DNA from 4 places in the Nonomuraea sp. NPDC003804 genome. Region 4 is predicted to be linked to each of the others. Evidence: riboswitches for the same ligand, from Rfam matches in the RefSeq annotation. Region 4 holds a riboswitch; each other region holds the start of a gene.
What was found. Region 4 has a riboswitch for cyclic di-AMP ahead of ABZX22_RS26400 (hypothetical protein). Riboswitches for the same ligand answer to the same signal wherever they lie in the genome.

Region 1: it holds a riboswitch for cyclic di-AMP, as region 4 does, so the genes downstream of both, ABZX22_RS40055 (CHAP domain-containing protein) here and ABZX22_RS26400 (hypothetical protein) in region 4, are expected to answer to the same signal.
Region 2: it holds a riboswitch for cyclic di-AMP, as region 4 does, so the genes downstream of both, ABZX22_RS29620 (hypothetical protein) here and ABZX22_RS26400 (hypothetical protein) in region 4, are expected to answer to the same signal.
Region 3: it holds a riboswitch for cyclic di-AMP, as region 4 does, so the genes downstream of both, ABZX22_RS17180 (C40 family peptidase) here and ABZX22_RS26400 (hypothetical protein) in region 4, are expected to answer to the same signal.

Annotation. Positions count from the first base shown of each region.
Region 1 is NZ_JBEXMT010000042.1:58,542-65,990, reverse strand. It holds gene rbsD (D-ribose pyranase) at 1-82, shown strand, start outside; gene ABZX22_RS40080 (MFS transporter) at 283-1,572, opposite strand; gene ABZX22_RS40075 (GntR family transcriptional regulator) at 1,660-2,355, shown strand; gene ABZX22_RS40070 (hypothetical protein) at 2,434-3,393, shown strand; gene ABZX22_RS40065 (hypothetical protein) at 3,398-4,396, shown strand; gene ABZX22_RS40060 (RNA 2'-phosphotransferase) at 4,458-4,997, shown strand; gene ABZX22_RS40055 (CHAP domain-containing protein) at 5,230-5,931, opposite strand; cyclic di-AMP (ydaO/yuaA leader) riboswitch at 5,947-6,081, opposite strand; gene ABZX22_RS40050 (hypothetical protein) at 6,212-6,652, shown strand; gene ABZX22_RS40045 (Gfo/Idh/MocA family oxidoreductase) at 6,633-7,449, opposite strand, start outside.
Region 2 is NZ_JBEXMT010000024.1:23,941-31,389, forward strand. It holds gene ABZX22_RS29605 (AI-2E family transporter) at 1-439, opposite strand, end outside; gene ABZX22_RS29610 (DeoR/GlpR family DNA-binding transcription regulator) at 801-1,580, shown strand; gene galT (galactose-1-phosphate uridylyltransferase) at 1,577-2,638, shown strand; cyclic di-AMP (ydaO/yuaA leader) riboswitch at 2,705-2,841, shown strand; gene ABZX22_RS29620 (hypothetical protein) at 2,845-3,798, shown strand; gene katG (catalase/peroxidase HPI) at 3,886-6,162, opposite strand; partial or broken gene ABZX22_RS29630 (transcriptional repressor) at 6,185-6,418, opposite strand; gene ABZX22_RS29635 (cytochrome P450) at 6,638-7,449, shown strand, end outside.
Region 3 is NZ_JBEXMT010000011.1:52,076-59,524, reverse strand. It holds gene serA (phosphoglycerate dehydrogenase) at 1-346, shown strand, start outside; gene ABZX22_RS17185 (hypothetical protein) at 676-798, shown strand; gene ABZX22_RS17180 (C40 family peptidase) at 1,002-1,490, opposite strand; cyclic di-AMP (ydaO/yuaA leader) riboswitch at 1,653-1,796, opposite strand; gene ABZX22_RS17175 (3-isopropylmalate dehydrogenase) at 1,897-2,949, shown strand; gene ABZX22_RS17170 (branched-chain amino acid aminotransferase) at 3,159-4,256, shown strand; gene ABZX22_RS17165 (hypothetical protein) at 4,431-4,883, shown strand; gene ABZX22_RS17160 (dienelactone hydrolase family protein) at 4,889-5,677, opposite strand; gene ABZX22_RS17155 (GNAT family N-acetyltransferase) at 5,799-6,386, opposite strand; gene ABZX22_RS17150 (Uma2 family endonuclease) at 6,402-7,004, opposite strand; gene ABZX22_RS17145 (O-methyltransferase) at 7,087-7,449, opposite strand, start outside.
Region 4 is NZ_JBEXMT010000020.1:113,708-121,156, reverse strand. It holds gene ABZX22_RS26445 (DUF433 domain-containing protein) at 1-427, shown strand, start outside; gene ABZX22_RS26440 (DUF5615 family PIN-like protein) at 408-857, shown strand; gene ABZX22_RS26435 (phosphotransferase) at 1,224-1,988, opposite strand; gene ABZX22_RS26430 (DUF1707 domain-containing protein) at 2,003-2,587, opposite strand; gene ABZX22_RS26425 (DUF5302 domain-containing protein) at 2,666-2,869, shown strand; gene ABZX22_RS26420 (roadblock/LC7 domain-containing protein) at 3,133-3,507, shown strand; gene ABZX22_RS26415 (DUF4388 domain-containing protein) at 3,509-4,312, shown strand; gene ABZX22_RS26410 (roadblock/LC7 domain-containing protein) at 4,342-4,713, shown strand; gene ABZX22_RS26405 (hypothetical protein) at 4,738-5,109, shown strand; cyclic di-AMP (ydaO/yuaA leader) riboswitch at 5,435-5,569, shown strand; gene ABZX22_RS26400 (hypothetical protein) at 5,729-6,598, shown strand; gene ABZX22_RS26395 (alpha/beta fold hydrolase) at 6,644-7,449, shown strand, end outside.

The DNA of each region.
Region 1 (7,449 bases), on a different contig from region 4:
CGGGAAGGTCAGGCTCGCCGTGCGGACGGGTGAGGCGCGGCCGTACGCCAACGTCATCCTGCGCTGCGGCGTCTCCTTCTGACCCCGGCCGCCGCGACCGGCCGTGCCGTGACCTGGCGGCCCGCGGAATCGGGGCGCCGGGCCGCGGCGGGGCGGGGAGGGCTCTGGGCTGAGCCGGGTGCGGCGTAACGCGACCACGGCGGCGATGACGATCAGGGTGATTCTCGCGGGAGCCTCCCTGGTGGGCGGCGGTGGCAGCCGCCGCCCACGTCCCTTTCGCGGCTATCCGATGGTTTCGGGAACGGGCTTGTGCACGTCCTCGCTCCTGGGCGCGATGGCGAGGCCGAAGGCGGTGACGGCCAGGGCGATCACCACGTAGACGGAGACGGCGAGGGTCGTCTGGTAGGTGGCGTGGAGCTTGAGCGCGATGATCGGGGCGAGGGCGCCGCCGACGATGCCGGCCACCTGGTAGCCCATCGACGCGCCGCTGTAGCGCAGGCGGGTGCTGAACAGCTCGGCGATGAAGGCGGCCTGCGGGCCGTACATCGCCGCGTGGGTCACCAGCGCGACCACGGCCGCCAGCACGATGAGCGGGAAGGACCTGGTGTCGAGCAGCTGGAAGAAGACGAACACCCAGACGGCCGCGCCGATCACGCCCGCGAGGTAGACGGTGCGCCTGCCGTACCGGTCGGAGAGCGCGCCGAACAGCGGGATCAGCACGAGCTGGCAGGCCGAGCCGATGAGGACGGCGTTGAGGCCGACCGAGCGGTCCATGCCGAGCACGGTCGTGAGGTAGAGCAGGATGTAGATGGTGAAGGTGTAGAAGGCCACGTCGACGCCGATGCGGGCGGTGAAGGCCGACAGCAGCGCGCGGGGGTGCCTGCGCAGCACCTCGATCAGCGGCATCCTGGCCTTGACGCCCTTCCGCTCCACCTCCTGGAACAGCGGCGACTCGGTGATCTTCACCCGGACCCAGAGGCCGACCAGCACCAGCACGCCCGACAGCAGGAACGGCACCCGCCAGCCCCATGACAGGAAGGCCTGCTCGGACATGGTGGCGTCCAGGATGCCCAGCAGGGCGGTGGCCAGGATGAAGCCCGCGGGGACGCCGACCTGCGGCCAGCTGGCGTTGAAGCCGCGCCGCCGCGGGTCGCCGTGCTCGATGGACATGATGACCGCGCCGCCCCACTCGCCGCCCAGGCCGAGGCCCTGGACGAACCTGAGCGCGCCGAGGAGGACCGGCGCCGCCGCCCCGATGGCGTCGTAGGTCGGCAGCACGCCGATGAGGACGGTCGAGATGCCCATCACCAGCAGCGTGACCACGAGCACCGTCTTGCGGCCGACCTTGTCGCCGAAGTGGCCGAAGACGATGCCGCCGAGCGGGCGGGCCACGAAGGCGACGGCGTTGGTGACCAGGGCCAGCAGGGTCGCGTTGAGCGGGTCGAAGGTCGGGAAGAACAGCTTGCCGAACACCAGCGACGCCGCCGTGCTGTAGAGGAAGAAGTCGTACCACTCCAGCGACGTGCCGATCAGGCTGGCGAGGATCACTCGCCGCGTCTGGTGCATAGTCATCGCTCCTAGAGATGGGGGGTGTTCTTTTGAATCTAAGGATCGTTGAACAATTCGACAAGGGTTTTGTTCGATGATTCCCTGAGGGGTGTGGAGAACGTGGTCGCGGCGCTTGAACACGAACGGGTCCGTCTGGGGCGCAGCAGCACGGCCGAGCGAGTGGCCGACATCCTGCGCGAGCACATCATCGAGGGGCTGTTCGCCCCCGGCCAGCGGCTGTCGGAGGAGGCCATCGGCAACGCGCTCGGCGTCTCCCGCAACACCCTCCGCGAGGCCTTCCGGCTCCTCGGCCACGAGCGGCTGCTCGACCACAAGCTCAACCGCGGCGTCTTCGTCCGCGTGCTGTCGGCCGCCGACGTCGCCGACCTCTACCAGATGCGCCGGGTTCTCGAAGGGGCCGCGGTACGGCGCACCGCCTCGCCCGAGGCGCTGGCCCTGATCAAGGAGACGGTGGAGGAGGCCGAGCGGTCCGCGCTGGCCGACCGCTGGCAGGACGTCGGCACCGCCAACAGCCGCTTCCACCAGGCGCTGGTCGCGCTCCACCGCAGCCCGCGGCTGAACGAGGCGATGCGCCAGCTGCTGGCCGAGCTGCGCCTGGTCTTCCACGTCATGAGCAATCCGCGCGCGCTGCACGAGCCGTTCGTCGAGCGCAACCGGCAGCTGCTGGAGCTGCTGGCGGCGGGGCGGGCCGACGAGGCCGGCACCTTCCTCGAGAGCTACCTCGACGACGCCGAACGGCTGCTGCTGCACGCCTACGAGCCGCTGGACGCGTCCGGCACGCGATGACCGGCTGAGCCGTGTCCCAGCTGTGACCAACCTCTCCGCCTCGCCGGCAGTCCAACCCGGTGAAGGAGGAGAGGCACCATGCGAAGGACACTTCTGGGGGCGGCGGTGGTCGCGGTGGCGGCCGCGGGACTGCCCGCCCTGGCCCACGCCGACAGTGCGGGGACGGCCGGCGCCGCGTGGGTGGGCTCGTGCGTCAGCCCGGACGAGAGCAGCCGCGCCTGCGGGGCCTGGCGGTTACGGCTGCGCTCGGGCAAGCAGGTCACGGTCGCCGACGCGGCCGCCACCTCGGTCGACGCCGCAGGGCGCGCGACCGACGAGACCGGCGCGTTCGCCGTCAGCGCCGACGGCCGGTGGATCGTCTACGAGCGCGGGAGCGACCACCGCCTGGCCGTGCGCAGGGCGGCAGGCGGCCGCGTCACGCTGCTACCCAAGTCGCTGACCAGGCTCGGCACCGACGTCCTGACGGTCCGGCTGTCGCCCTCGGGCGACCGGGTCCTGCTGGAGTACGACGACACCGACGCCAAGGAGCCCGGCAAGATCGTCACGGTGGCCACGGGGAAGATCGTGGAGCTGTCGGCGGGGGACGATCTGGAGGGCTTCAGCGCCGACGGCGACGAGGTGCTCGCCCAGCGCTACAACAACGACAACACCACCACGCTGCTCGCCGTCGGGCTGGACGGCAGCAGGTTCGCGCAGGTCCCGCCGCAGGTGGTGATCAACGCCGCCGCGCGGGCGCTGGCGGCCGACGGCCGCACGGTGGCGGTACTCGCGGGGGAGAGGCCCAGGCTGCGGCTCTACGACCTGAGCACGGACCGGCTGGCCGCGGCGGTCGACGTGCCGCTGCCCAAGGGCAGCGAGGTCTACCACATCCAGTGGAGCGGCGCCGACCGGCTGACGGTCAAGACGCAGTCGGGCGGGGACGACAAGCCGACGGTGGTACGGGTGCTCACCGTCGACACGGCGACGGGCGCGGTCAAGCCCGTGGAGACCTTCACGTTCACCGCCAGGCAGCACGCCTGGATGACGGCGGGAGAGTGACGAGATGAAGCTCAGGATCCTGGCGGCCGTCGCCGTCGCCATGGCGGTGCTCGGCGTGCCGGGCCAGGTCGCGGTCGCCGACCCCGGTCAGGCGACGGGTCACGACCGGGGACATGACCACGCCCAGAGCAGGGGCGACGCCATCCGCTACGCCTCCGCCCAGGGCTGCCCGCAGAAGGACGGCACCGCCGTGCCCTGCGGCACCTGGCGGCTGGTCTCCCACAAGGGCGAGGTCACGCCGCTGAAGGACGCGCAGCTGCGCGCGTTGGGCGCGGACGGCAAGCCCGTCGACTACGCCGTCGCGCCCGTCGCGGTCTCCGGCGACGGCACCCGGGTCGCCTACTTCACCAAGGCCGGCCACCTGGCCGTCCGCACCGTGAAGGGCGGTGTCCGCGTGCTGCCGAAGGACGCGCTGCCACCCAGGACCAGCCAGTACGACGTGACGCTGCAGCTGTCCGACGACGGGGCCAGGCTCGCCGTCGTCGCCGGCAGGGCGCAGGTGTTCGACACCGCGACCGGCGCCAGGCTCGGGACGCTGCCCAGGAACAGCGTCTTCGTCGGCTTCAGCGGCGACGGGGAGAAGGTGCTGGCCACCATGGACGGCGCGGAGTCGGTGCTGGAGATGCACGTCTACGATCCGGCGGGCCGGCGGCTGCTGAGCGACACGCCGCCGCAGCTGGTGTCGGCCAACGGCCCGCACGCGCTGCACGCCGACGGCAGGACGATCGCGGTGCTGGTCGGGGGGACCAAGGTGAAGCTCTACGACCTGGCGGACGGCCAGGTCGTCGGAGGCCACGCGATCAAGCTGCCCAAGGAGGGCACGGTCCACAAGCTCGACTGGACCGGCGACAACCAGGTGACCCTGCACGTCTCCCAGTACCCCACGGGCAAGGCCACCAGGATGACCGTCCTGCAGCACGACGTGACCTCGGGCGCGACCAGGGTCCGCGACAGCTACTCGATGCTCAAGGACACGTTCGTCTTCGCCGCCTGCGGCGGCTGAGCGCGGCCCGCCCGCCGTACCCTCTTTGCCGGGTACGGCGGGCGGTCGGCACAATGCCCGCATGACCGACAGGACCGTGCGGATCTCCAAGTACTTGGCCAGGCACCTGCGCCACGACCCCGCCGCCATCGGGATCACGCTGGACGAGCACGGCTGGGTGCCGATCGACGAGCTGCTGGCGGCCGCGGCCAGGCACGGCTTCCCCATCACCAGGGATGAGCTCGACACGGTGGTGGCCGACAACGACAAGCGGCGCTACGCGATCAACGGCGACCGCATCAGGGCGAGCCAGGGCCACTCCGTGCCCGTCGACCTGGGACTGGCGCCGGTGGAGCCGCCGCACGTCCTCTACCACGGCACCGTCGGGCGCAACCTGGCCGCCATCAGGCGCTCGGGCCTGCTGCCGATGACCAGGAGGCACGTCCATCTGTCGGCCGACAGGCAGACGGCGGTGCGGGTCGGCTCCCGGCGCGGCGTCCCGGTGGTGCTGGTCGTCGACGCGCGGGCGATGCACGCGGCCGGGCACGAGTTCGTGGTCAGCGCCAACGGGGTGTGGCTCACCGACGCCGTGCCGGCTGCTTACCTGCGGTTCCCCGGCTGATCGGTGCAGACGGGGGGATGGACGAGGGTCCTGCGGGTGGCCGGAGGGCACGCGCGCTGAGACGGCGCCGTCGCGGCCTGGGGGAGCGTTCTGCGGGGGGAACGTTCTGCGGGGGGAACAGGGTGGCCGGTCCGAAGGGACCGGCCCGAGCCCGTGGGTGGCCCCCGTCACCGGAGCGGCGCGTGGCCGTCCTGGCGACAGGGCCGGGGGGAATGCGGGGGAAGGGGAAGCGTCAGCCGCCGTAGCTGGGGTAGCCGTAGCCGACGACCTGCGACTTCGGGCGGACTCGCTGCTCGACGGCGCCGTTGCCGGTGTTGCCCTCGATGGTGCTGATCGTGCCGTCGCCGTTGTCCTTCTCGACGAAGCCGACGTGGTCGATGGAGTCGAGGCGCTTGCTGCCGTCCCAGGCGAAGAAGACGACGGCGCCGGGCTTGGGCGCGGTGCCCCAGCGCTTGTTGGCCTTGAACCACTTGGCGTGGGTCACCGTGTAGGCGTCCCAGCCGACCTGCGTGCGGGCGCCGGTCATCTCACCGACCCACGAGACGAACATCGCGCACCACGGGGCGTTGGCGTACGCGCTGACGTCGCCGCCGTCCCTGACGACCGTCTCCCTGGCGCGCTGCGATCCGACGTACCAGTTCTGGAACTTGGTTCCGCCGCCCGCGGAGTTCTCCTTGACGCCGACCTGCTTCTTGGCCTCGGAGAGAACGACGGTGGCGGACGGGATGACCTTGGCCTCCGGCCTGGCGGCGGCGGGCTTGCCGGCCTCCTCCTTGGGCGCCTTGGCGAGGACGGCTACCCGCTGGCTCTCGGACAGCGGGAGCTTCTCGGCCTGGGCGGCGGTGGGAACGAACGAGCCGGCGATGACGACGGCGCCGAGCGCGGCATGCGCGTAGGTGAGCTTCGGGGCACGGCTACGGCTGTGCTTTGCCATGGGAAGGGGAACTCCTTGCTAGCTTCCTGCCGCTTACCGGGTTAGCTGACGGGTTCGGACGCGAAGCTGCCCTACGGCACGGTGTGCCGATTCACCCCAGAGGAAGTGGGTCCCCGGTTCCGCATGGTGCGGATTCAGCGGTCACAGGCGAACCTGTGATGATTGCAATGACAGGCAATGTCCGGAATGCCCGGTTTATGCCTTGAGTGAGCCTAAGGTAATACACGAGGCAAGTAGCTTACAAATTGATAAAGGTCCGGCGATCATTTACGGTCAGGTCATGTCGCCACAGGACCTGTTCAACAGGGGGCTGCGGGAAGACGGACACCGTCCGGACGAAGCCCGGCGATGGTATCTCCTGGCGATCGCATCGGGCCATCCGGCCGCCGTCCAGCGGGCGGCCTTCAACCTCGCGCTGATCGAGGACGAGAGCGGCCACCTCGACGCGGCCCGCCACTGGTACGGCAGGGCCGGCACGCCCAGGGCGATGTTCAACCTCGGCGTCCTGGAGGACTGCTGCGGCAACACCGACGCGGCCCGGCGCTGGTACGCCAGAGCCATCGAAACCGGCCACGAGGAGGCCGCGCCGCGTGCCATGTTCAACCTCGGCCTGCTGGAGGGCAGGGAGGGCCGCCCCGACCGGGCCCGCGCCCACTTCCGGGCGGCCGCGGGCTCCGGCCACGCCGAGGCGGCGGCCCGCGCTACCGAGCGCCTAGCCTGACCCTGGCGTCCTCCAGCATCCGCATCATCGCCAGGCTCTCGTCCAGCGGCATGACCGAGCTCTCCGTCCTGCCCTCGGCCAGCGCGGCGCGCACCTCGCGCACCTCCTCGGCGTAGCCGTTCATGGCGGGGTCCAGGACGAGCTCCTCCGGCTCCACGCCCGGCCCCGACAGCACGATGCGCCGCGGCGCCCAGAACGGCGCGGCGATGTCGGCCCGCAGCCCCGTCCCCACCACGGTCGCGGTGTTGGCCAGCGGGCTGAGCAGCGAGGTTTCGACCAGCGCCCTGGTGCCGCCCGCGTAGGTGAGCAGCGCCGCCACCTCGGCGTCCACGCCCGAGGGGCCGAGCGATCCGGTGAGATGCGTCTCAGCCGGCTCGCCGAGCAGCAGCTGCGCCAGCCCGAACGGGTAGATCCCCAGGTCGAGCAGCACCCCGCCGCCGAGCGCGGGGTTCCAGAGCCGGTGCTCGGCCGTGTAAGGCTGGACGAAGCCGAACGAGGCCTGCACCGAGCGCAGCTCCCCGAACCTCTCCTCCGTCAGCAGCGCCCTGATCAGCGGGTTGAAGCGCATCCACATCGCTTCCATCAGGAACACGCCCGCCTGCCTGGCCAGCTTCACCATCCGCTCGGCGTCGGCCACGCTCGCGGCGAGAGGTTTCTCACACAGCACGGCCTTGCCCGCCGCGATGGCCGCCTCGGCCACCTCCAGATGCTGGGCGTGCGGGGTGGCCACGTAGATCACGTCGACGGCGGGGTCCTGGCATAGCTGGGCGTAGGAGCCGTAGGCCGCGTCCGCGCCG
Region 2 (7,449 bases), on a different contig from region 4:
ACGCGGAGGCGACGTCGAGCAGGCCGCTCAGGAAGCCCTGCACCAGCGGGACGAGCTTGCCGGGATCCAGCGCCTTGACGGCGGCGCTGATCTGCTGGGGGGTGATCCCGAGGCCGGCCAGCCACTGCGTGACGGAGGCGGCCAGCTGGTGGTACTCGTCGGCGTACTGGGGAAGCAGGCCGGCCAGCCGTGCGATCGAGACGACCAGGGCACCCACGAACGCCAGCAGCACCAGCAGCACGACCGTCAGCGGCACGGTCACCAGTACCCACGAGGCCGCGCCGCGCCGCTTCAGCCAGGCGCGCAGCGGGCTGACGGCGATCGTCAGCGTGAGCGCGAGGAAGGCCGGGGCCATGATCGCGCTCGCGCGCCTGAGCCCGACAAGGATGACCACCGCGGCACCGAGGCCGATGAGGATCCGCAGTCCACGCGACATCATGGGTCACACTATCGCGACCGTCGGTGACGAAGGCAGGCAACCGCGCCGGTCAGCGCGTTGTACGGGGTCGCCGCGGTCGCTGCCCGCGGCGCCGGAGGGGGGAGCGGACATCGGGTACGCGGCGTACGCGGTGTACCCGATGTCCTGCCTCAGCGAGCGTTGGGACGCTTGCCGTGGTTGGCCGCCTTCTTCTTGCGGGCCTTGGTCTTGCGGGCGCGCTTCGCCATCGCCTACCTCCTCGTGTGATGATCCCAACCTCTCGCGAAGGCGGCGGCCCGGACAAGGCCTTCGCCAGATTCCACTCCCCATGTTTCAACATAGTTGTGTCATAATTTGGTGGAATCTGTTGGAAGGAGGGCACATGCTCGCACCACAGCGGCAACAGGCGATCCTGGAGCGCGTCCGTCGCAGCGGCGGAGTCCGGGTGGCCGACCTCGTCCGCGAGCTCGGCGTCTCCGACATGACCATTCGCCGGGACCTGGAGGCGCTCGCCGAGCGGGGCCTGCTCGAGAAGGTGCACGGCGGGGCCACGATCAACGGCCCCGGCTCGACGGAAGAGCCGGGCTTCGCCGCCAAGTCGATGCGTCAGCAGCCGGAGAAGGACGCGATCGCCCGCAGGGCGGCCACGCTCGTCCGCCCCGGCACCGCCGTCGCCCTGTCGGCCGGCACCACCACCTGGACGCTGGCCCACCACCTGGTCGACGTGCCGGACCTCACCGTCATCACCAACTCCATCCCCGTCGCCGACGTCTTCCACCGCAGCCCGCGCGCCGACCGCACGGTGGTGCTCACCGGCGGCGTCCGCACGCCGTCCGACGCCCTGGTCGGCCCGGTCGCCGTCGCGGCCATCAGGCGGCTCCACGTCGACACGCTGTTCCTGGGCGTGCACGGCATGAGCACCAAGGCCGGTTTCACCACCCCCAACCTGCTGGAGTCGGAGACCGACAGGGAACTGGTCGCCTCGGCACACCGCCTGGTGGTCCCGGCCGACCACACCAAGTGGGGCACGGTCGGCATCAGCACGATCGCGGAGCTGTCGGAGGCCGACGTCGTCATCAGCGACGCGGCCCTGCCGGACGAGGCGCGCGCGGAGCTGGCCGAGCGGGCGGGAGAACTGATCATCGCGGAGGACATCAAGTGAAGCGCACCATCGCGCACATGGCCGACGGCCGAGAGTTGATCTACTTCGACCGGCGCGACGACGCCGACCGGAGCGCGATCGACGAGCGCGAGCTGCCGCCCAGGCCCGCGGCCTCCGAACTGCGCTACGACCCGCTCACCGAGGAGTGGGTGGCGATGGCAGGTCACCGGCAGACCCGCACGTTCCTGCCGCCGGCCGACGAGTGCCCGCTGTGCCCGACCAGGCCCGGCAAGCCGACCGAGATCCCGGCCGCCGACTACGACGTCGCCGTCTTCGAGAACCGCTTCCCCAGCTTCTCCACCAACCTGGGCACCTACGCCGCCCCCGGCGGGCTGAGCGAGGTGCGGCCGGGGGTCGGGCGCTGCGAGGTCGTCTGCTTCACCTCCGACCACGACTCCTCCTTCTCGGCGCTGTCCGACCAGCAGGTGGAGCTGGTGATGGAGGCCTGGGCCGACCGCACGGCCGAGCTGTCGGCGATCCCGGGCGTGGAGCAGGTGTTCTGCTTCGAGAACAGGGGCGCCGAGATCGGCATCACGCTGGCGCACCCGCACGGCCAGATCTACGCCTACCCCTACGTCACCCCGCGCACCCGCCTGCACCTGGCGGCCGCGGCCAAGCGGCCGAACCTGTTCGCCGACGTGCTTGCCGCCGAGCGGGCGGGCGAGCGTGTGGTGGCCGCCAACGATCTGTGGACCGCGTTCGTGCCGGCCGCCGCCCGCTACCCGTTCGAGGTGCACCTCTACCCGCACCGCCAGGTTCCGGACCTGGCGGCGCTCACCCAGGAGGAGCGCGCCGCCTTCGGCCCCGTCTACACCCGCGTGCTGAAGGCGCTCGACGGGCTGTTCGGGGTGACCATGCCGTACGTGGCCGCCTGGCACCAGGCCCCCGTACGGCACGGCCGCGACCTGGCCTACCTGCACATGGAGCTGTTCAGCATCCGCCGGGCGCCGGAGAAGTTGAAGTACCTGGCGGGCTCGGAGTCGGCGATGGGCGCCTTCGTCAACGACGTTCTGCCCGAGGACGCGGCGCGGCTGCTTCGATCACAAGTAGATCACTAATTAATGTCCGCTTGAGGTCGCATTACGGGGGATTTACTACTAATATCCCGATTCGTCGGCTTTCGCAGCCGTCACATGCCTAATCCTGGGCGCGTTGCCCGGAGCCGGGGACCCATCGAGAACCTGGGGTGAATCCACGCGTGTGGTAGGGCTTCTCCCGCCCGAACCCGTCAGCTAACCCGGCCGGCAGACGGAGAGGATCGTTCGTGGCGTCCCCCACGTCCCGTTTCGCATGCGGTGCTGTCGCCGCGCTGTCCCTCGTGATCGGTTCCGCGACCGCGGTCTCGGCTGCCCCCAAGCCGTCCGAACCGCAGTTGCGGACCGAGCTGAAGAAGCTCAACACCCGGGTCGACAAGCTGATCCGGACCTACAACGCCAAGCGCGTCTCGCTGGCCAAGGCCCAGAAGGACGCGAAAGCGGCCGGGAAACAGCTCGCGGCGGCCGAGCAGACGCTGGTCACGGCCGAGAAGGAGGCCTCGAGGATCACCGAGCTGCGCTACCAGGCCAGCACCCCTGACCTGCCGACGCTGCTGTTCACCCCCGACCTCAACACCGCCGCCCTGCTCGAGCAGATGAGCGCCGAACAGGACGCGGTCGTCAAGAACGTCGCCGCGGCGCGCGACACCAAGAAGCAGGCCGCCGACGCGGCCACCGCGCTCGCCGACCGCATCAGGACCGAGACCGAGCAGGTCGCCGGCGACCGGAAGGCCGCCGAGGGCATGATCAAGGACATCGAGAAGAAGCTGCAGGCCCTCGTGCCGACCGGTCCTGGCCGCAAGGCCGACGGCAGCTGGGCGCCCGAGCTTCCCGCCGGGTCGGACAACATCACCCCGCGCACCCGGCTCATGCGCGACACCATCAAGAAGACGTTCGCGCTGCCGTTCGAGGTGGGCTGCTACCGGTCGGGCAGCAGCGGGGAACACCCCCTCGGACGGGCCTGCGACTTCATGATGAGCTCGGGCGGCTCCATGCCCGCGGCCGTCAACCGGACGCTGGGCGACCAGATCGCGGCGTGGGCGGTGAAGAACCAGACCCGCCTGGGCGTCAAGTACGTGATCTGGCGGCAGCGGATCAACAGCGGCAGCGGCTGGCGGCCGATGTCCGACCGCGGCAGCATCACCGAGAACCACTACGACCACGTCCACGTCTCGATGAACTGAAAGCAGGCGATGGCGAGCCGCCTGGACCGATTCGCCTCCGCCGCCTCCGCCGCCCCCGCCGCCCTCGGCGGCGGGGGCGTTCACGGGTCAGGCGAGGTCGAACCGGTCGAGTTCCATGACCTTGGTCCAGGCCGCGACGAAGTCGGTCACGAACTTGTCGCGGGCGTCCTGGCTGGCGTAGACCTCCGCGAGGGCCCGTAGCTGGGAGTTGGAGCCGAAGATGAGGTCGACCGCGGTGGCGGTCCACTTCACCTCATCGGTGACCACGTCGCGGATCTCGTACAGATGCTCCTCGGAGTCCGATGCCTTCCACCGGGTGCCCAGGGAGAGCAGGTTGGTGAAGAAGTCGGTGGTGAGTACGCCGGGCCGGTCGGTGAGGACGCCGTGCCGGGTACCGCCGACGTTGGCTCCGAGGGAACGCAGGCCGCCGATGAGGACGGTCATCTCGGGCGGAGTCAGGTTGAGCATGTAGGCACGATCGACGAGCAGCACCTCCGGTTGCGTCTTCTCGTCGGAACGCAGGTAGTTGCGGAACCCGTCGGCCCGCGGCTCCAGGACCCGGAAGGACTCGACGTCGGTCTGCTCCTGAGTGGCGTCGGTACGGCCCGGGCGGAACGGCACCGTCACCGCCACGCCGGCCTCGCCCGCTGCCCTCTCGACGGCGGCCGAGCCGGCCAGCACGATCAGGTCGGCGAGCGAGATCTTCGCGCCGCCGGCCTCGTTGAACTCGCGCCGGATGCCCTCGAGGGTGTCCAGGACCGTCGTGAGCTGCTCGGGCTGGTTGACCTCCCAGCTGCGCTGCGGCTCGAGACGGAGCCGGGCGCCGTTGGCGCCGCCGCGCTTGTCGGTGGACCGGAAGCTCGCTGCGGCGGCCCAGGCGGTGGAGACCAGTTGAGCGGTCGTGAGGCCGGACTCCAGGATCTTCGCCTTGAGGGAGGCGACGTCGGCGTCGCCCACGAGTTCGTGGTCGACGGCCGGCACCGGGTCCTGCCACAGCTGGGGCTCGGCGACCCACGGTCCGAGGAAGCGGCTGACCGGACCCATGTCGCGGTGCAGCAGCTTGTACCAGGCCTTGGCGAAGGCCGACGCGAGCTCGTCGGGGTTCTCCAGGAAGTGGAGGGAGATCTTCTGGTACGTCGGGTCGACGCGCAGCGACAGGTCGGTCGTGAGCATCGTCGGCTTGTGCTTCCTCGACGGGTCGTGGGCGTCCGGGATGAACGCCTCGGCGTCCTTCGCGACCCACTGCTTCGCGCCGCCGGGGCTCGTGGTGAGCTCCCACTCGTGGCCGAAGAGGATCTCGAAGTAACGGTTGCTCCACTGCGTCGGCCGGTCGGACCACGTCACCTCGAGACCGCTGGTGATCGTGTCACCGCCCTTGCCGGTGCCGTAGCTGCTCAGCCAGCCCAGGCCCTGCGCCTCCAGCGGCGCGCCCTCGGGCTCCGGCCCCACATGGTCGTCCGCGACGCCGGCGCCGTGGGTCTTGCCGAACGTGTGGCCGCCGGCGATGAGAGCGACGGTCTCCTCGTCGTTCATCGCCATCCGTGCGAAGGTCTCGCGGATGAAATGCGCCGCCGCGGCCGGGTCCGCGTTGCCGTGGGGACCCTCCGGGTTGACGTAGATGAGACCCATCTCGGTCGCGCCGAAGATCGGCACCATCTCGGTGTCGGTGGCGTAGCGCTCGTCGCCGAGCCAGGCGTCCTCCGGACCCCAGAAGATCTCCTCCGGCTCCCAGACGTCCTCGCGGCCGAAGCCGAAGCCGAAGGTCTGGAAACCCATGGACTCCAGGGCGACGTTGCCGGCGAGCACGAGCAGGTCGGCCCACGAGATCTTCTGGCCGTACTTCTGTTTGACCGGCCACAGCAGCCGGCGGGCCTTGTCGAGGTTGGCGTTGTCGGGCCAGCTGTTGAGCGGCGCGAAACGCTGGGCGCCATCTCCGGCCCCGCCGCGACCGTCGTGGATGCGGTAGGTGCCCGCGGCGTGCCAGCTCATCCGGATCATGAGACCGCCGTAGTGGCCGAAGTCGGCCGGCCACCAGTCCTGCGAGGTGGTGAGCACCTCGATGATGTCCCGCTTGAGGGCCTCGACGTCGAGCTTGCCGAACTCCTTGGCGTAGCTGAAGCCCTCTGCCAGTGGGCTGCCCTTGGATGAGTGCGCGCGCAACACCGAGAGGTCGAGCTGGTTGGGCCACCAGTCCCGGTTCGTGCGCGGACGACCGCCGGTCCTCGGGGTCGGCGAAGGGATCGCCGGGTTCTCGCTCTCGCTGCCATGCGCGGTCGCGGAGTCTTGGGCGACCGGGTAGCCGGCCGCCGCCTTCTGGTCCACGCCCTGCGCGCTGGAGGGGGCGTTGTTCTGGGTGTCGCTCATCTGCTTCCTCCGAACTGCCGGATCAGTGGGCAATGCGTCTGGTCGCACAGCCGGGACAGGAGTGGACGACCTCCGCCTGGCCGGCCACGAAGCCCTGGTCATCCGAGGCGGTGAGGCAGGGGGCGCGGCCGGAGGCGCAGTCGACGTCCGCGATCGCACCGCAGGAGCGGCACACGACATGGCGATGGTTGTCCCGCACGCGTGACTCGTGGCGGGCGGTCGTACCGGCGGGTTCGATGCGCCGCACCGAACCGGCTGAAACCACTCGCGACTGCGCCTCGAAGTCAGACGCCATATCGTCAACATAGCCGCCCCCTTCGCAGAGCGGACACGCGGCCGTGCCCTGCCGTCCGCCTCGTGGCTTCGGCCACGCCCCCTCTTCACACTCTCGAAGAACGCTCCTTGCCCGGGGTCGGCGGCAGGCGTACGTTTGACTCGATGACCAAAATCATCCGTTCGGTCACGAGAGGCGCTCATGAAGACCGTCAACATGATGGATCCCAACCTGCTGGCCGACCCTTTCGGCGGCTTCGCCGCGCTCAGGGAGGAGGCGCCCGTGCTCCGCGCCTCCTTCCCGTGGCTGGATGACGACACCCCCATCTGGCTGGTCACCCGGTACGACGACGTCAGGACCGTGCTGAGCGACCACCGGTTCGTCAACGACCCGCGCAACGTGCCAGGCGGGACGGTCGACAACGCGCGCACGAAGATCGCGCAGGCGAGGGGCGTCCCGCCCGAGTACGCCGACTTCCTGGCCAACGGCATGCTCGACCTCGACGGCGACGACCACCTCAGGCTGCGCAGGCTGGTCTCGCGCGCCTTCACGGCCAGGCGCGTGATGGAGCTGCGGCCCCGCGTGGAGGAGATCAGCGCGCGGCTGCTCGACGCGCTGCCGTCCGACCGGGTCGTCGACCTGGTCGAGGAGTACGCCTACCCGCTGCCGATCACCGTCATCTGCGAGCTGGTCGGCATCCCCGAGGCCGACCGCCCCCAGTGGAGGGCCTGGGGCGCCCGCATGGTCAGCATGGAACCCGGCGCGCTCGCCGAGCCGCTCGTCGGCATCATCGAATACGTCCAGGGCCTCATCCCCCGCCGGCGCGCCACCCCCGCCGACGACCTGCTCACCGGCCTCATCAGGGCCCACGACGAGGACGGCGACCGCCTGAGCGACGCCGAGCTGGTCACCATGGTGCTCACGCTCGTCCTGGCGGGTCACGAGACCACCGCCCACCTGATCGGCAACGGCACCGCCGCCCTGCTGACCCACCCCGACCAGCTCGCCAGGCT
Region 3 (7,449 bases), on a different contig from region 4:
CGGTGTGCTGGCCGACGGCCGCACCGTCTCGGTGTCGGGCACGCTGTCGGGGCCGCGCCAGATCACCAAGATCGTCGAGGTCAACGGCTACGAGATGGAGATCGAGCCGACCGACCACCTGGCCTTCTTCACCTACACCGACCGGCCCGGCATCGTCGGCGTCGTGGGTCACCTGCTCGGCGAGAAGGGCATCAACATCGCCTCCATGCAGGTGGCGCGGGACGTCAAGGGCGGCAAGGCGCTGATCGCGCTGACCGTCGACTCGGCGATCCCGTCGGACGTGATGGACCAGATCGTGGCGGAGATCGGCGCCGACAGCGGGCGCTCGGTCGACCTGTCCGATTGACGCTTCCCATGGAGAACGCCCTTCCGCCGCTCGGCGGGAGGGCGTTCTTTCTTTCCGCTGTCGTCTCGCATCGTGAGATATTCGGACGTCCAACGAGACAGCATGGACCGTGCCAGGTACTTTGGTAGGGATGCGCTGGGTACTCGTACTTATTACCTGCCGCGACGGGGCCTGTTAGGGCAGGTCGACTACCCGTCGCGGTGAGCGGCGTTGCGTCGGCCTTAAGTCCCCTTTCGTCCGGTCCGTGATCCGGACCGCACGAGACCAGGCCCGGTCGGATTCGCGACCGGGATCCGACGTCCGATTCCACTCGCGTCCGCGAAAACGAGATGAGCCACGTGTACGACATGTATCCATGGAACCGCGCCGACGACCACGAGGAAGAGGCCGCGCAGGCCCTCCAGACCGCCCTGGACCGCAGGGACAACGGCGGTTCCCCCTTCCCCGGCTGAGCGGGACCACCCTTCCTCCCGCTGGTTCTCCTGCTGGGCGGGAGCACCCTTTCCCCCTGAGGGCGCCGGCCGGCTTCCCCTGTTGAGCGGGACCACCCGGTGGAGGTCCCCCTGCTCCACCGGGGAGACCCCGGATCCCCCTCCGGGCGCGCGTCAGCCCGGAAACCGCCTCCGGTTCCCGGGCTGGTGCGCGCTCCGACGGGTCAGAACGTGGCTCGTAGCCCCACGGGCGCGGACGAGGACTTCGCCTCGACGAGCCGCGCCTGCTGCTTCACGCCCTTGGGGTCGGGCCGTACCGCGCCGACGAACGCCTGGCGCCGCCACGCGCTGAGCTTCTCCTCCTTCACCACGTCACCGCTGTGCGGTGCGTGCACCATGTAGCCGGGCTTCGAGATCATCCCGACGTGGCCCAGTCCGCTGAAGAAGACCAGGTCGCCGGGCTTCAGGTTGTTCCACGTGATCTTCTTGTCGTACGCCTGGTACTGGTCGGCGGCCACGCGAGGAAGCTCGATCCCCGCCTTCTTGTAGGCCTTCATCGTCAGTCCTGAGCAGTCGTAGCCGTTCGGCCCGGTGCCGCCCCAGACGTACGGCGTGCCCCGCTTGGCCATCGCGAAGTCGAGCGCGATCTGCCATGCGGGCTTGGGTGCCTTCTCGAGCTGGGCCTTCTTGATGTCCGCCCCGGTGAGGGTCACCGTACGAGCGGGGTCGTCCTGGACGGGCCGGTCGGTGCCGGGTTCGGCCGTGACCGGCTGCTTCGGGGCGGGAACGGGGGCGGCCGACGCGGGGGAGGCGGCGGCGATACCTGTGGCGAGGAGGCCGCCGACGACGGCAGCCGTGATGATGCGAGACAGGGGAATGTCCTTCCACGGGGCCGACCGGGTTAGCTGACGGGCTCGGGCGTGGAAGCCGCCCTACGGCATGGGGGTGCCGATTCGCCCCAGGGGGAATGGGTCCCCGGCTCCGTGCGAACGTCGCACCGGATTAGGCTGGCCGAGACTCTAACGAAAGGGTCAAAAGACCGCAAACACGACAAAACGCCTTGTCCAGACAATGAGATCAGGTGTTCGCCAGCCGAGACGACCCGGTAAGGTACCGGCCATGGAGTCGCGCAACATTCGTCTGGCCGTCATCCCCGGTGACGGGATCGGCACCGAGGTCGTCGCCGAAGGGCTCAAGGTCCTGGAGGCGGTCGGCGCCAAGATCGAGACCACCCACTACGATCTGGGCGCCACTCGCTACAACGCCACCGGCGAAACCCTGACCGACGAGACGCTGCAGGAGCTGCGCGGCTACGACGCCATCCTGCTCGGCGCGATCGGCGACCCCAGCGTCCCGCCGGGCGTCCTCGAGCGCGACCTGCTGCTGCGGCTCCGCTTCGAGCTCGACCACTACGTCAACCTGCGTCCGGTGAAGCTCTTCCCCGGCGTGACGACCCCGCTGGCCGACACCCGCCCCGAAGACATCGACATGATCGTCGTGCGCGAAGGCACCGAGAGCCTCTACGCGGGCGCCGGCGGCGTGCTGCGTCGCGGCACCCCGCACGAGATCGCCACCCAGGAGTCGCTCAACACCGCCTTCGGCGTCGAGCGCGTGGTCCGCTACGCCTTCGCCAAAGCCGCCGAGCGCCCCCGCAAGAAGCTCACGCTGGTCCACAAGACCAACGTGCTGACCTACGCCGGCGACCTGTGGATGCGCACCGTCAACCGGGTGGCCGCCGAGTTCCCCCAGGTCACGACCGACTACCAGCACATCGACGCGGCCTCGATGTTCTTCGTCAGCCAGCCCGAGCGCTTCGACGTGATCGTCACCGACAACCTCTTCGGCGACATCATCACCGACATCGGCGCCGCCATCGCCGGCGGCATCGGGCTGGCCGCCAGCGGCAACATCAACCCCGACCGGACCGCGCCCAGCATGTTCGAGCCGGTCCACGGCAGCGCGCCCGACATCGCCGGCCAGGGCAAGGCCGACCCCACCGCCACGATCCTGTCGGTGGCCATGATGCTCGACCACCTCGGCCTGACCGAGGAGGCGGCCCGCGTCGAGCAGGCCGTGGCCGACGACATCGTGGAGCGCCTCACCGGACGGGCCGGCCGTACGACGCACGAGATCGGTGACGACATCACCGCACGAGTAGCCGGCGGCGCCTGACCGCCTGCCACTCCAGCACCATAGGCGGCCTGGCGCCCTTCGGCCGGGTCCATACTGTCCGGGATCCGGCGAGCGCGTAGCCGCCTGGATACCACAATCAGCGCCTGGCGGCTCGCGAGAACGCCAGGCGTTTGCTGTAAGTTCCCGTTACCCGGTTCATCGCAAAATGGACTCAGGGCAAATCTCGCGGAAAGAGAAGGATTTCTGTCATGACCACCGCTCAGAAGCTCAGCTTCGATGTGCAGCTCTCCGACCACGCTCGCACCGCTGCGGAGCGCGAGCAGGTACTGGCGAACCCGGGGTTCGGACAGACCTTCACCGATCACATGATCTCGATCGACTACACCGAGGGCAGGGGCTGGCACGACGCGCGGCTCACGCCGTACGGGCCGCTCGTCCTCGACCCCGCCACCTCCGTCTTCCACTACGCGCAGGAGCTGTTCGAGGGGCTCAAGGCCTACCGCCAGGCCACCGGGTCGATCGTGACGTTCCGGCCCTACGCGAACGCCGGCCGCTTCAACGCCTCCTGCGGCCGCATGGCCATGCCGGAACTGCCCGAGGACACCTTCGTCGAGTCGCTCGACCTGCTCGTCCAGGCCGACCGCAACTGGGTGCCCACCACCGAGGGACACAGCCTCTACCTGCGGCCCTTCATCATCGCGACGCAGGTGGGGCTGGGCGTCAACTACCCGTCCAAGAGCTACCGGTACATGGTCATCGCCTCCCCCGCCGCCTCGTACTTCAGCGGCGGCGTGAAGCCGGTGTCGGTGTGGCTGTCCACCGAGTACACCCGCGCCGCCCCCGGCGGCACCGGCGCCGCCAAGTGCGGCGGCAACTACGCGGCGGCCTTCGTCGCCCAGCGTCAGGCCGTCGAGCAGGGCTGCGACCAGGTGGTCTGGCTCGACTCCAACGAGCACAGGTACGTCGAGGAGATGGGCGGGATGAACCTGTTCTTCGTCTTCGGCAACAAGCTCTTCACCCCCGAGCTGACCGGCACCCTGCTGCCCGGCATCACCCGCGACTCCATCCTCTCCCTGGCCGCCGACCTCGGCCTCGAAGCCGAGGAGGGCCGCCTGTCCATCGAGGAATGGCAGGCGGGCTGCGAGTCGGGCGAGCTCACCGAGGTGTTCGCGTGCGGCACGGCGGCGGTCGTGACGCCGGTCGGGTCGGTCAAGGGCGCGGACCGCGCCTGGACGATCGGCGACGGCACCCCCGGCCCCGTGACCATGAAGGTGCGCGAGGAACTGCTGGGCATCCAGTACGGCACCCGCCCCGACACCCACAACTGGATCCACAAGCTCTCCTGACGAGGAGACAGGCCTGCCGCCGCGGGGCTCCGGTCCGTCCTTCGGGTCGACCGGAGCCCCGCCTCGCGTAGGCCCACCCGTGGCCAGGGAATCTCCCTCGGAGACGAGAAGGCACGCTCCGCCCGGCGGTCAGAGAGACGATGGTCTTGAGCGGCGCCGCCCGAGGGGGAGCTCATGCACTGGCACTGTTACAGCTGGGTGGGGGTGGGCGACGAGCTGTGGCGGGAGGCGGAGCGCCGCCCCGTGCCGGGGACGGGCCGGCCGCCGGGGACCGCCCATCCGCTTCCCGAACCTGACCCGGCCCTGTTCAGCCGCTCGCACCTGCCGCCCATGCGGACCGGCGACTGGCTGTTGAAGCCCCGCTCGCGGATCTCGCTCACCGGCGACGAGGTGGGCCAGGTGCTGGCCTGGCTGCGCGCCCAGTACGCGCACGCGGAAGGGTCGTTCCTGCGGCCGGACCAGGAGGCGCGGATCGGAGTGGAGTACCGGCTGGAGGAGGCGGCCGGCCTGCTGGCGCGCGGGGTGGACGTGCAGTGGGGGATCTGGCTCCAGGGCGGCCGCTATCTGTGTCTCGGCGTCGTCTGCTGCCCCCACGCGCAGCTGCCTCACCCCTGTCCGGCGAGGTGACGGCGTCACGTTTCGCTGGTGAGACCGGCGTGCGTGCCGACGAAGTCAAGCGTCCGGCGCCACGCGTCGGCCGCCGCGTCCGCGAAGTCGCGGGCGGCGAGCTCGAAGAAGCCGTGCGGCGCGCCGGGGTAGGTGACGAACTCGTGCGGGCATCCGGCCGTGGTCAGGGCCTCGGCGAAGGCGTCGACCGTGGCGGGCGGGATGGCCTCGTCCGCTCCGCCCCAGAGGGCCAGGATGGGGGCGGTCAGGTCGGCGGCGAGCTGGGTGGGGCCGGGCGCGCCGTTGATCGCGTCGGGGAACCCGTAGAAGCCGACGGCGCCCGCCAGCCCGAACCGCGCGGCGGCGGAACGGAAGGCCTGGCGCCCGCCGAAACAGAAACCGAGCGAGAAGAGCGACCGGGCCTCGATCGACCGCACGTGCTCGGCCGCCGCATTGATGTCGGCGTCGAGGCTCGCGGGGGTGAGGCGGACCAGATGCGGCATGAGAACGGCCATGTCGTCGAATTCGGCACCGCGGCTGCGGTAATCGATGCCGGCGGTGCGGGCGAAATAGTCGATGGCCAGCGCGGTATGCCCTTGTTCGGCGAGCCGGATGGTGAGCGTTTCATAAAAGACGGACAGGCCCTTGTTGTCGGGCAGCACCAGCACGGCCGCCCCCGACGGCCGTTCGGGACGGGCGAGATAGGCGCCGACCAGGGCGCCGTCGGTGGCGGTGAGCGTCAGCGGGCCGGCCTCGGCGACCTGGGTGACGGCGGGGCCGGGCACGGGGGGAAGGGCGGCGGCGTCATAACACATGAGAAATTCCTCGCGGTGGGAGTTGAACGACCGCGAGGAAGGCTAACAAGAAATACACCGCCTATTTCTCAGCATAGCAGGCGGAAATAAATTTATCGCAACTGTTCGGGCCTGTTTTCGGTCACCGGGTCGAGCTGGAATTGCGGCCGGCTTCCCATTCGGCCTTGGTCAGGGCGTATTCGACCTCGCCCTCCTCGGACCCGTCGATGCTCTCCGGCCAGTCCTGGAAGAAGGTCCGTACGAACCGCAGCCCCGACTTCTCCATCACGCGCCTGGATCCGGTGTTCACCGACATCGTGAAGGCGGTCACCCGCTCCACGCCCTGTTCGGTGAAGCCGCGCTCGATGAGCGCGCGCGAGCCCTCGGTGCCGAAGCCCTTGCCCCACGCCGGCCTCCGCAGCCGGTAGCCGAGCTCGATCTCGCCAGGAGGGGCGTCCCGCTGCGGCCTGAAGTGGAACCAGCCGATGAACTCGCCCGTGGCCTTCTCCTCGGCCCCCCAGAAGCCGAAGCCGCCGGGCCGCTCGTAGTAGGCCAGGAGCCTGGGCAGTGTGACGTCCCTGATCTCCTCGCGGGCGACGGGCTTGCCGCCGTTGAGGAAGCGCATGACGTCGGGGTCGTTGTCGAGTTCGACGAGGTTGTCGAGGTCGTCAGGGGTGAGGCGGCGCAGGATCAGCCGCTCGGTCTCGAGAACAAGGTGCACGCCGGGCATTCTTACGGGGCCAGGTCACCCGGGCGAACCGGTTTTCGGCTCGTCCGCGTCGAAGAGCTGGCCGGTGTCGATGGTGAGCTTCCATGGTTCGGGCAGGTCGAGGGGCGCGCCCAGTGCCACTTCGACCTTCTGCTGGTAGCGGCCACCGACAGGGTCGCTGAACAGGAGAACGACGGCCCGATCGGGATCGATGAGCAGGTAGAGCGGAACCTTCGCCTTGGCGTACTCGCGAGGCTTGGCGACGTAGTCGTCGTTGACGCTGGAGGGGGATACCACCTCGACCACGAGCTTCGTCTCTTCGCCGTAGACCTCGTCGGCGCCCCACATGCGGGGGTTGCGCGGGACGATGGTCAGATCGGGAACGTAGCGATCGGCCTGCGGGCCAAGGAAGACCTTGATATTGGTCCAGAGCTTCCACCCGTTGGCGGCGACCACGGCGACGATCTGCAGCAGCAGGTTGGAGATGATGTCGTTGTGAACTCCTGTTGGCACCTCGTTCACCACGATCCGGCCGTCGACGACTTCGACGCGGTAGTAGGGCAACAGGTCACAGACGCGTTTGTAGGCCTCCTGCATTGTCGGCTTCTCTGTGGTCGGTCGTTCCAGAACCTTGGCCATGGGACCATCATCCCCTCCGGGAGGTCGAGCGCAACGTGTTCAGCGCACGACGGATCGTAACCAAGGCTTGACTGTCTTTTGGCTAATTCTTTCGAATCATCGTCAGCCCGTCCGCGACCGGCAGGATCACCGACGTCACGCGAGGGTCGTTCCTGACCAGGTCGTTGAACTCGCGCATGCTCCGCGTCGCCGCGTCCTCGTAGGACGGGTCGGCGACGTACCCGTTCCACAGCGTGTTGTCCACCATGATCACCCCGCCGGGGCCGAGCCGCTCCATCACCAGTTCGTAGTACGTCGGGTACTGCGCCTTGTCGGCGTCGATGAAGGCCAGGCCGATCTCCTCCTTCAGCTCACGCAACGCGTCGGCCGCCGGCCCGATGGTGAGCGTGATGCGTGCGGCGACCCCGGCCTTCTCCCAGTAGCGCCTGGCGATCGACGTCCACTC
Region 4 (7,449 bases):
CGACGATCTGCAGGAGCGCGAGCATCTGTCGGCTTACCAGTTGGTGACCGACGGGTCGACGATCTTTCTGGTCGAGCAGGGGCAGGCCACCGACCTGGTGCATCGCAAGGCCAACGTCGTCATCCATGAACTGGTCGAGGTGCTGCGGCCGTTCTATCGTGATGGACGGCACATTCCGGATCTACTGCGTCCCCGGGAGCACGTCACGGTCGACCCCGCGGTCCGTGGCGGTATGCCGGTGATCGAAGGAACCCGCGTGCCGTACGACGAGATCGCGGCGCTGTTGCGGGACGGCGTTCTGGCCGAGCGGATCGCGGACTACTACCCGAGCGTGTCGGCCACCGCGGCCTTGGATGCGGCCGATTTCGCCGACTACGTCGACAGTTACGAACCCCCCAGGGAGCAGCGTGAGGCTGCTGCTGGATGAGAACGTCCCCCGTCCCTTGCAACAGGTTCTGACCAGCTTCGTGCTGAACCACCACATTGTCCATCTACTGGATCTTCCGGGTTGGTCGGGTACGCAGGATGAGACTTTGTATCCGCGCGCCGCGGCCGAGGGGTTCCATGTTGTTGTCACCAATGACGGCCGTCAGATGCAGCGACCTCGGGAAGTGGTCGCGATCGCGGCCTCTGGCCTGCACCGGATCGAATACCCGCACAAGCACCCGGGGCTGCTCGGGATGGGCGTCGCGATCGCGACGGTCACCGCGGGGTTGCCGAGTGCGCTGGCGTTGCTGGAAGAGGCCGGCGGACCGCGCTTGATCACGTTGCGAGGAGTCGATCCCACGGTGGCGAGTCGGCTTCAGGCGATCGACCCTGCGATGAATCCGCCCAGGTTCTGGCCTACGTCTCTGTAGTCTCGGCGGACCGCCAGGCGTCCCGGATCTCGGGCCGGATCGCGCCACGCGAAGCAACGAGGAGCCCCCGATCGAGCGCGCGGACTTCGGCGACGGAGGGTCGTGCTTGAGCGGAGCCGGAGGACGTAGCGGAAGTGCTGCACGCCGACGGAGGCGAGCCATCACCCGCTGTGGTGCCGTGCCGTGGCGGATGGATGTGCCCACCCATGACGAGTCGGGGCGAGTCCGAACCGTTGAAGGGCGCCGTCGTGCCGGGTCCGTGGAGCCTGAGCCGCGCGGTGCATGACGGCTGCCGGGCGGGCTGTGATGGAGGAGCGCCTCCTCGCGGAACTGATCGGTGACTTGCGGTGACCGGGTCGCGGGCGCTCAGCGAAGCTCTTCGCGATGCCGCCGCGCCCACGCGTAGGCGGCCTTGACCCGGTCGACCGCACCCGAGGCGCGCAGCCGTACCATCGCAGGGTCTCCGGCCTCGGCGGCCCGGTCGATACCCCGCCAGCAGCGGTCCTGCCACCACAGCACCGTCTCGACGAGGGGGGACCGGTCGGCCAGGCCGTACCCGGCGCAGATCACCCTGGAGCGCCGACTCACCTCGGCCGGGTCGTTCCCTTCCCACCATCCGGCGTACTGCCAGCACAGGTGGGCCACGTCGTGGATCCGGTCGCCGGGCGAGGCGAGGTCCCAGTCGATGAACGCGACCGGTCGCAGCCCCTGCCCGAGGTCGCGATAGACGATGTTGCCCGGCCACAGGTCGTTGTGGCAGACCACCTCGCTCTGCCCGGCGAGGGCCGTACCGGCGGTGAGGTCGTGCAGTTCGCGGGTGAGCGCACCGGCCCGGGCGAGGCCGGCGTCGGCACCGACCGCCTCGGGCCCGCCGCCGGCCCAGTCCCAGGCGACGTGTCCGTCCAGGAAGCTCAGCACCTGCCGCCCCTGCTCGTCCCAGCCGAGGAACCGGGGCGCGCCCGTCCACCCGGCTCGCTCGAGGAAGATCAACAGCTCGCGGACGAATGTCGGATCGCCGTGGAAGCTCGGGCTGACCGGGCGCCGGACCGTGTTGCCGACCCGGACCACGCCGCTGACCCGGCCACCCGGCAACCCCGTCTCCGAGGGGTGGGACGCGTGCTCCGGTCGCATCCGAGATGCCCTGGCTATCGCTGCTTGCGGCGCTTGCGGCGGACGTCGACGCCGCCCCAGAACGCGAACCCGGTGACCCTGATCCGCGGCGCACCCGGTGCTCCGGCGCCGCTGGCGGCGTGGTCGAAGCCGCCCATGATGCCGATGCCGGTCACGTCGACGTCGGCGTCGTCGGGCACGACGATCTCGACTCCGCCCATCACGGCGAACGCCCTGATCGTGATCTCCCCGCCGGTCAGCACGGCCTCGCGCAGGTCGATCTTGCCGCCGCCCCAGAAGGCCACCGTGGTGAACAGCCGGGGCGCCCGCCAGATGCCTTTGCGGTGGTATCCGCCCATGACGGCGATCGCCACCCCGCTCTCCTCGCCCGGCGCCGTCGAGGCGGCGGGGGAGTGGACGGGGGTGGGCAGGTCGTGGGTGAGGAGGTCGAGCTCCGCGTAGGTCTTGGCGGAGTAGACCTGGTCGAGGCGCTCGTGGAACTCCTCCATGCCCAGCCGCCCGTCTCCCGCGGCGGCGCGGAGGATCTCGGCGGTGCGTTCGCGGTCGAGGTCGGCGGCGCGCATGTCCTGGGGGCCACGGTCGGGCAGGGGGCTGCTCATGGGTAAAGCGTAGACCGGTTTCACGTGGTACGCGGGGTCGTGCGAAGCTGTCAGTGTCCCCAAGACCAGGAGGTCCTGATGGCTGAAACACCGGCGGAACCCGAGCCGATCGAGGCTCCCGAGGATGAGCTGAAGCGGAAGTTCCGCGAGGCGCTCGAGCGCAAGAACAACGCGCACGCAGACTCGGTCGCGGGCGGGCAGGGGAAAGGCCCCTCGAAGATTCACGGTGCCCACGGTCCCGCCTCGAACAAGCGGACCTTCCGTCGTAAGAGCGGCGGCTGACGCCACGACGTCGAAGGGAGGGTACGGCACCTGCCGTACCCTCCCTTCGTTTTTCGGCATTGTGGCGCTGAGTTGCGGAGACGCGGCTGGTGGGAGAATGTGAGAAACATTCTCAATAGCGCCTGGCGGAATAGCCTTGCCACTCTGGAGAGCTTTTTCGCTCCTCTAGCTATAAATATCCATAACCGCCGTCTTCTCCGTCTTTTTGGGGGCTCCTCCGCCTCCTACGCTGTCCCGGTCAGCGCGACGGTGAGGGAGGTCTCGTGCTGGGACTCGATGACTGCCTGGCCGAGGTCATGGCCATACCCGGAGCGCTCGACGCGATGGTGGTCGAGCACACGAGCGGCATGGCGGTGGTCGCGAACGGGAGCGAGGGCCTGGACGCCGAGCGCTCCGCGGCGGCGCTGAGCGAGGCACTGCGCCACACCACGGACGGGCTCGCCCAGACCTCCCCCGATGGCACGATCCGGATCGACGAGATGCTCGTCACCACCGACAAGGGCCACCACCTCGTGCGCCACCTGGTGACCCCGTTCGAGGGCCCGCTGGTCATCTACGTGCGGCTGGACAAGGAGCGGGCCAACCTCGCCCTGGCCCGCTACCGCCTGCAGGCCATCTCAGGACAGTTGACCTCGTGACATGCCGGCACTGGACACGCTGCTCGCCGGGCTGGCGAGAGAACGCTCGACGGGCGCCCTGCGGGTGGGGCGGGCCGGCGCGATCTTCATGGACGCCGGCCGGGTCACCTACATGGAGTGCGCGGACACGCCGAGGGCCGAGGACGTGCTGATGGCCAGCGGCAGGGTCTCGGCGCCCGCCCTGCGCAGGGCCCAGCGCGAGGGCGGCGCGCGCCTGGTCGACTACGGCATGCTCACCAAGGGCGAGCTGCAGCACTGCGTGCTCGGCGCGGTCCTCGACGCGGCGTACTTCCTCCTGCCGGTCACCGGGGCCAGGCCCAAGTTCCGGCCCGGCGAGCGGCACTGGCTCGGCTCCCACTGGTTCTTCGAGGTCGAGGAGATCGTCCGCGAGTGTGCCAGGAGGCGGGCCCAGCTGGAGCGCGTCTGGCCGTCGGCGGAGGTGGACACCGCTCCGGTCGCGCCGGTCAGGAGGCCGCCGGGCCACCGTGTCGTGCTGAGCGACCTGCAGTGGGAGATCCTCGTCCACGCCGACCGCATGGCCACCCCCCTGGAACTGGCCATGAGGCTCGGCCGGCCCGGCTACGCGACGCTGCTGGCCGTACGGCGGCTGGCGGCGGCGGGGCTGCTCACCCGTCCGGAGGGTACGGCGCCGCCGCTGCCGCGACGGGTCGACCGGGTTCCGGAGGCCGGGCCGCGCCACGACCCCGACGCTCCTGCTCTGCCCCTGGGGCCCGTGGTGACCGCGGACCCGACCGACGTGAACCTGCTGTTGCGGCTGAAGAAGGCGCTGGAGGAGCTGTCGTGAGGTTCCCCTCACTCAGAAGGAGGCCACCGGTGGAGCTGCGGGACGAGGTGCTGAAGGAGATGATCCTGTTGCGCGAGCGCACGCCCGACGTCAGCGGAAGCATCGCCTGCAGCGTGGACGGGCTGACCATCGCCAGCGACCTGACAGGCGGCAACGTCGAGCAGACCGCCGCGCTGTCGGCGGCGCTGCTGGCCCTCAGCAGACGCATGGCCGTCATGGCCGGCAAGGGTGCCCTGGAGGAGACCCTCATCTCGGGCAGCGCGGGCTTCGCCGCCTTCTACACGGCCGGCCCCACGATCGTCCTCACAGTCCTGGCCGAGCCCGGCACCAATCTCGGGCTGCTGCGGCTGGAGGGTCGCAAGACGGCGGCGAGCGTCGCCGCCATCGCATCGCGAAAGTGACTCGCATTCACACGGAGGAAACGCATGGCCAGCATGGACGTCTCGCTCAAGGAGATGATGGCGATCGACGGCGCGCTCGGGGCCGTCGTGGTCGACTACGGCAGCGGCATGGCGCTCGGCGCCCTCGGCGGCTCCAAGGACCTGGACCTGCAGGTAGCCGCCGCGGGCAACACCGAGGTCGTCAAGGCGAAGATGCGCACGATGGAGTCGCTCGGCCTCAAGGACGTCATCGAGGACATCCTCATCACGCTGACCGGTCAGTACCACATCATCAGGCCGATGACCGGCAGGGGCGGCAAGGGACTCTTCCTTTACCTGGCGCTGGACCGCACCAGGGCGAACCTGGCGCTGGCGCGCCACCAGCTGCGCGGCATCGAGGAGAAGCTCGAGGTCTGACGGACCACGCCCCGTGTCCGCGGCGCGGCGGGCACGGGGCGTGCCGTACGACCGGCCCGCGCCTTCTTCAGCCGTGTGTACTCCGGCTTTACCCTGGCGCCACTGCCGATTTCATGATTTTTATCCCCTTGATCGGCTTTCCCGCCGCGCCCGCGCAACCCGTTGTTTTTCAGGGGTTTCCGCGCTCTCCGCGCCTGCTGAATCGTGACGATAAAGGGTAGATCCTCTTTCCGATTCATGGGTTTGCTTTTGCCTTTGGGGTGATTTGCCCATAGAGTCCTTTGCGTTACCGAGCGGTGACCGTGCTCTTCACCAGGGAAGAGTCGGCCGGTCGGCGCCGAATCCCGCGACTGCGGGAACCGGGGACCCATCTCTTTGGGGTGAATCCGGCCTCGTGCCGGTAGGGCATCTCCACGCCCGAACCCGTCAGCTAACCCGGTAGGCGAGATGGAGAGGACACCACCCTTGTACGACAGCCCCCCGAACTGAGCGGCGCTTCCCCCCGCTTCCTTTCGCGCTCTGTCTTTTCGCGTAGCGACTGCTAGGCCCATGCCCGGCTACGCCTTTGCCTGATCTTCATGTGAGCGCGGATTTCCTATCCCTCGCACAAAGGACTTTCATGACCCGCCGCTTTGGCATGCGCGCTTCCGCCCTGCTCGTCACCACCGCCCTCGCCGTCGGTTCCGGCGCCGCCGCCGCTCTCGCCGAGCCCACGGAGCCCGACCTCGCCCGGACCACCCAGCAGCGGACCCTCCTCCAGGGAGGCACCACCGCCTCCTACTTCTGGGACGACTCCTCCGGCCGCGCCGGCGACACCGGCCTGCCCGCGAGCGGCATCTCGATGCGCAAGGGCCTGGCGGCCAGCCCGAGCTGGCCCCTCATGACCGAAGGCTACGTCGTCTACAAGGGTAAGAAGGCCCCCTTCTTCGTCGGTGACCGTGGTCCTGGCGTGCCCTCCAGCAGCGGCGTCATGCTCGACCTCGACGCCAAGACCTTCGCCTACCTCACCGGCGGCGAGTTCAACTCCGACACGCTGATGGTGAACGGCAACGGCGGTCAGGGCCACATCAAGGTCCAGTACGTCATCACCAAGTGGGGTGACGGCGTGGGCAAGAAGAACCACCCCGTCGCCTTCTCCACCGGCGCGTGGGGTCGTATGGACCGCAACCCGGCCAAGCCGCCGGTCGACTACCTGGCCCTGGCCGAGAAGAAGAAGGCCGAGGCCGCCAAGAAGGCGCAGGCCGCCAAGAAGGCCGAGCTGGTCGCCGCCCGCGAGGCGGACGAGCAGGAGTCCAAGGGGACGACGGCCGCCGCCGCGTCGGTCAGGCCCGCCTCCTTCGACGGCCCGGTGCGCACCACCGCCGCCCGGACCGCGACCGAGGACGACAGCCACACCGGCACCGCGCTGGCCATCATCGGCGGTCTCGCGATCGTCGGCGGCGTCGGCTACCTGGGCCGCGGCCACCTGCGCAAGGTCGTCTCCCGCTGATCTCCCCCTTGTCGTCATGCGAAACAGAATGAGATTCTGCTTCGCATGACGCTCATGGCGCGCGCCAACGGCATCGACATCGCCTACGACCCCATCGGCGACCCCCAAGACCGGCCCCTTCTGCTGATCATGGGGCTCGGCTCCCAGCTCGTCCACTGGGACGACGAGTTCTGCGAACTGCTCTCCAGGAGGGGCCACCACGTCGTCCGCTTCGACAACCGTGACGTGGGGCTCTCCACCCACTTCCGCAAGGCGGGCGTGCCCGACCTCACCCCCGGCGCGGCGGCGCCGTACCTGCTGAGCGACATGGCCGGCGACGCGGCGGGCCTGATGGACGCGCTCGGCTGGCCCGCCGCGCACGTGGTGGGCATCTCGATGGGCGGCATGATCGCCCAGGCGCTCGCCATCGGACACCCCGGCAGGGTGCTGACGCTGACCTCCATCATGTCGACGCCCAGCCCCGAGGCCGGGCCCCCCACCCCCGAGGCGATGGCCGCGCTGTTCGGCCCGCCCGCCGCCGACCGGCAGGGCGCGATCGAGCGGGCCCTGGAGGTCTGGTCGGTGATCGGCTCGCCCGGCTACCCCCTCGACCGCGAGCGCGTCGCCCGGCTGGCGGGCCTGGCCTTCGACCGCGACCACGATCCCGCTGGGACCACCAGGCAGCTGGCCGCGATCCTCGCCTCAGGCGACCGTAGCGAGGGGTTGGCGGGCGTGCGGGTGCCCACCCTGGTGGTCCACGGCGAGGCCGACCCGCTGGTCCAGGTCTCCGGCGGCCGGGCCACCGCCGCCGCGATCCCCGGCGCGCGGCTGATGACCTTCGAGGGCATGGGCCACGACCTGCCCCGCCCGCT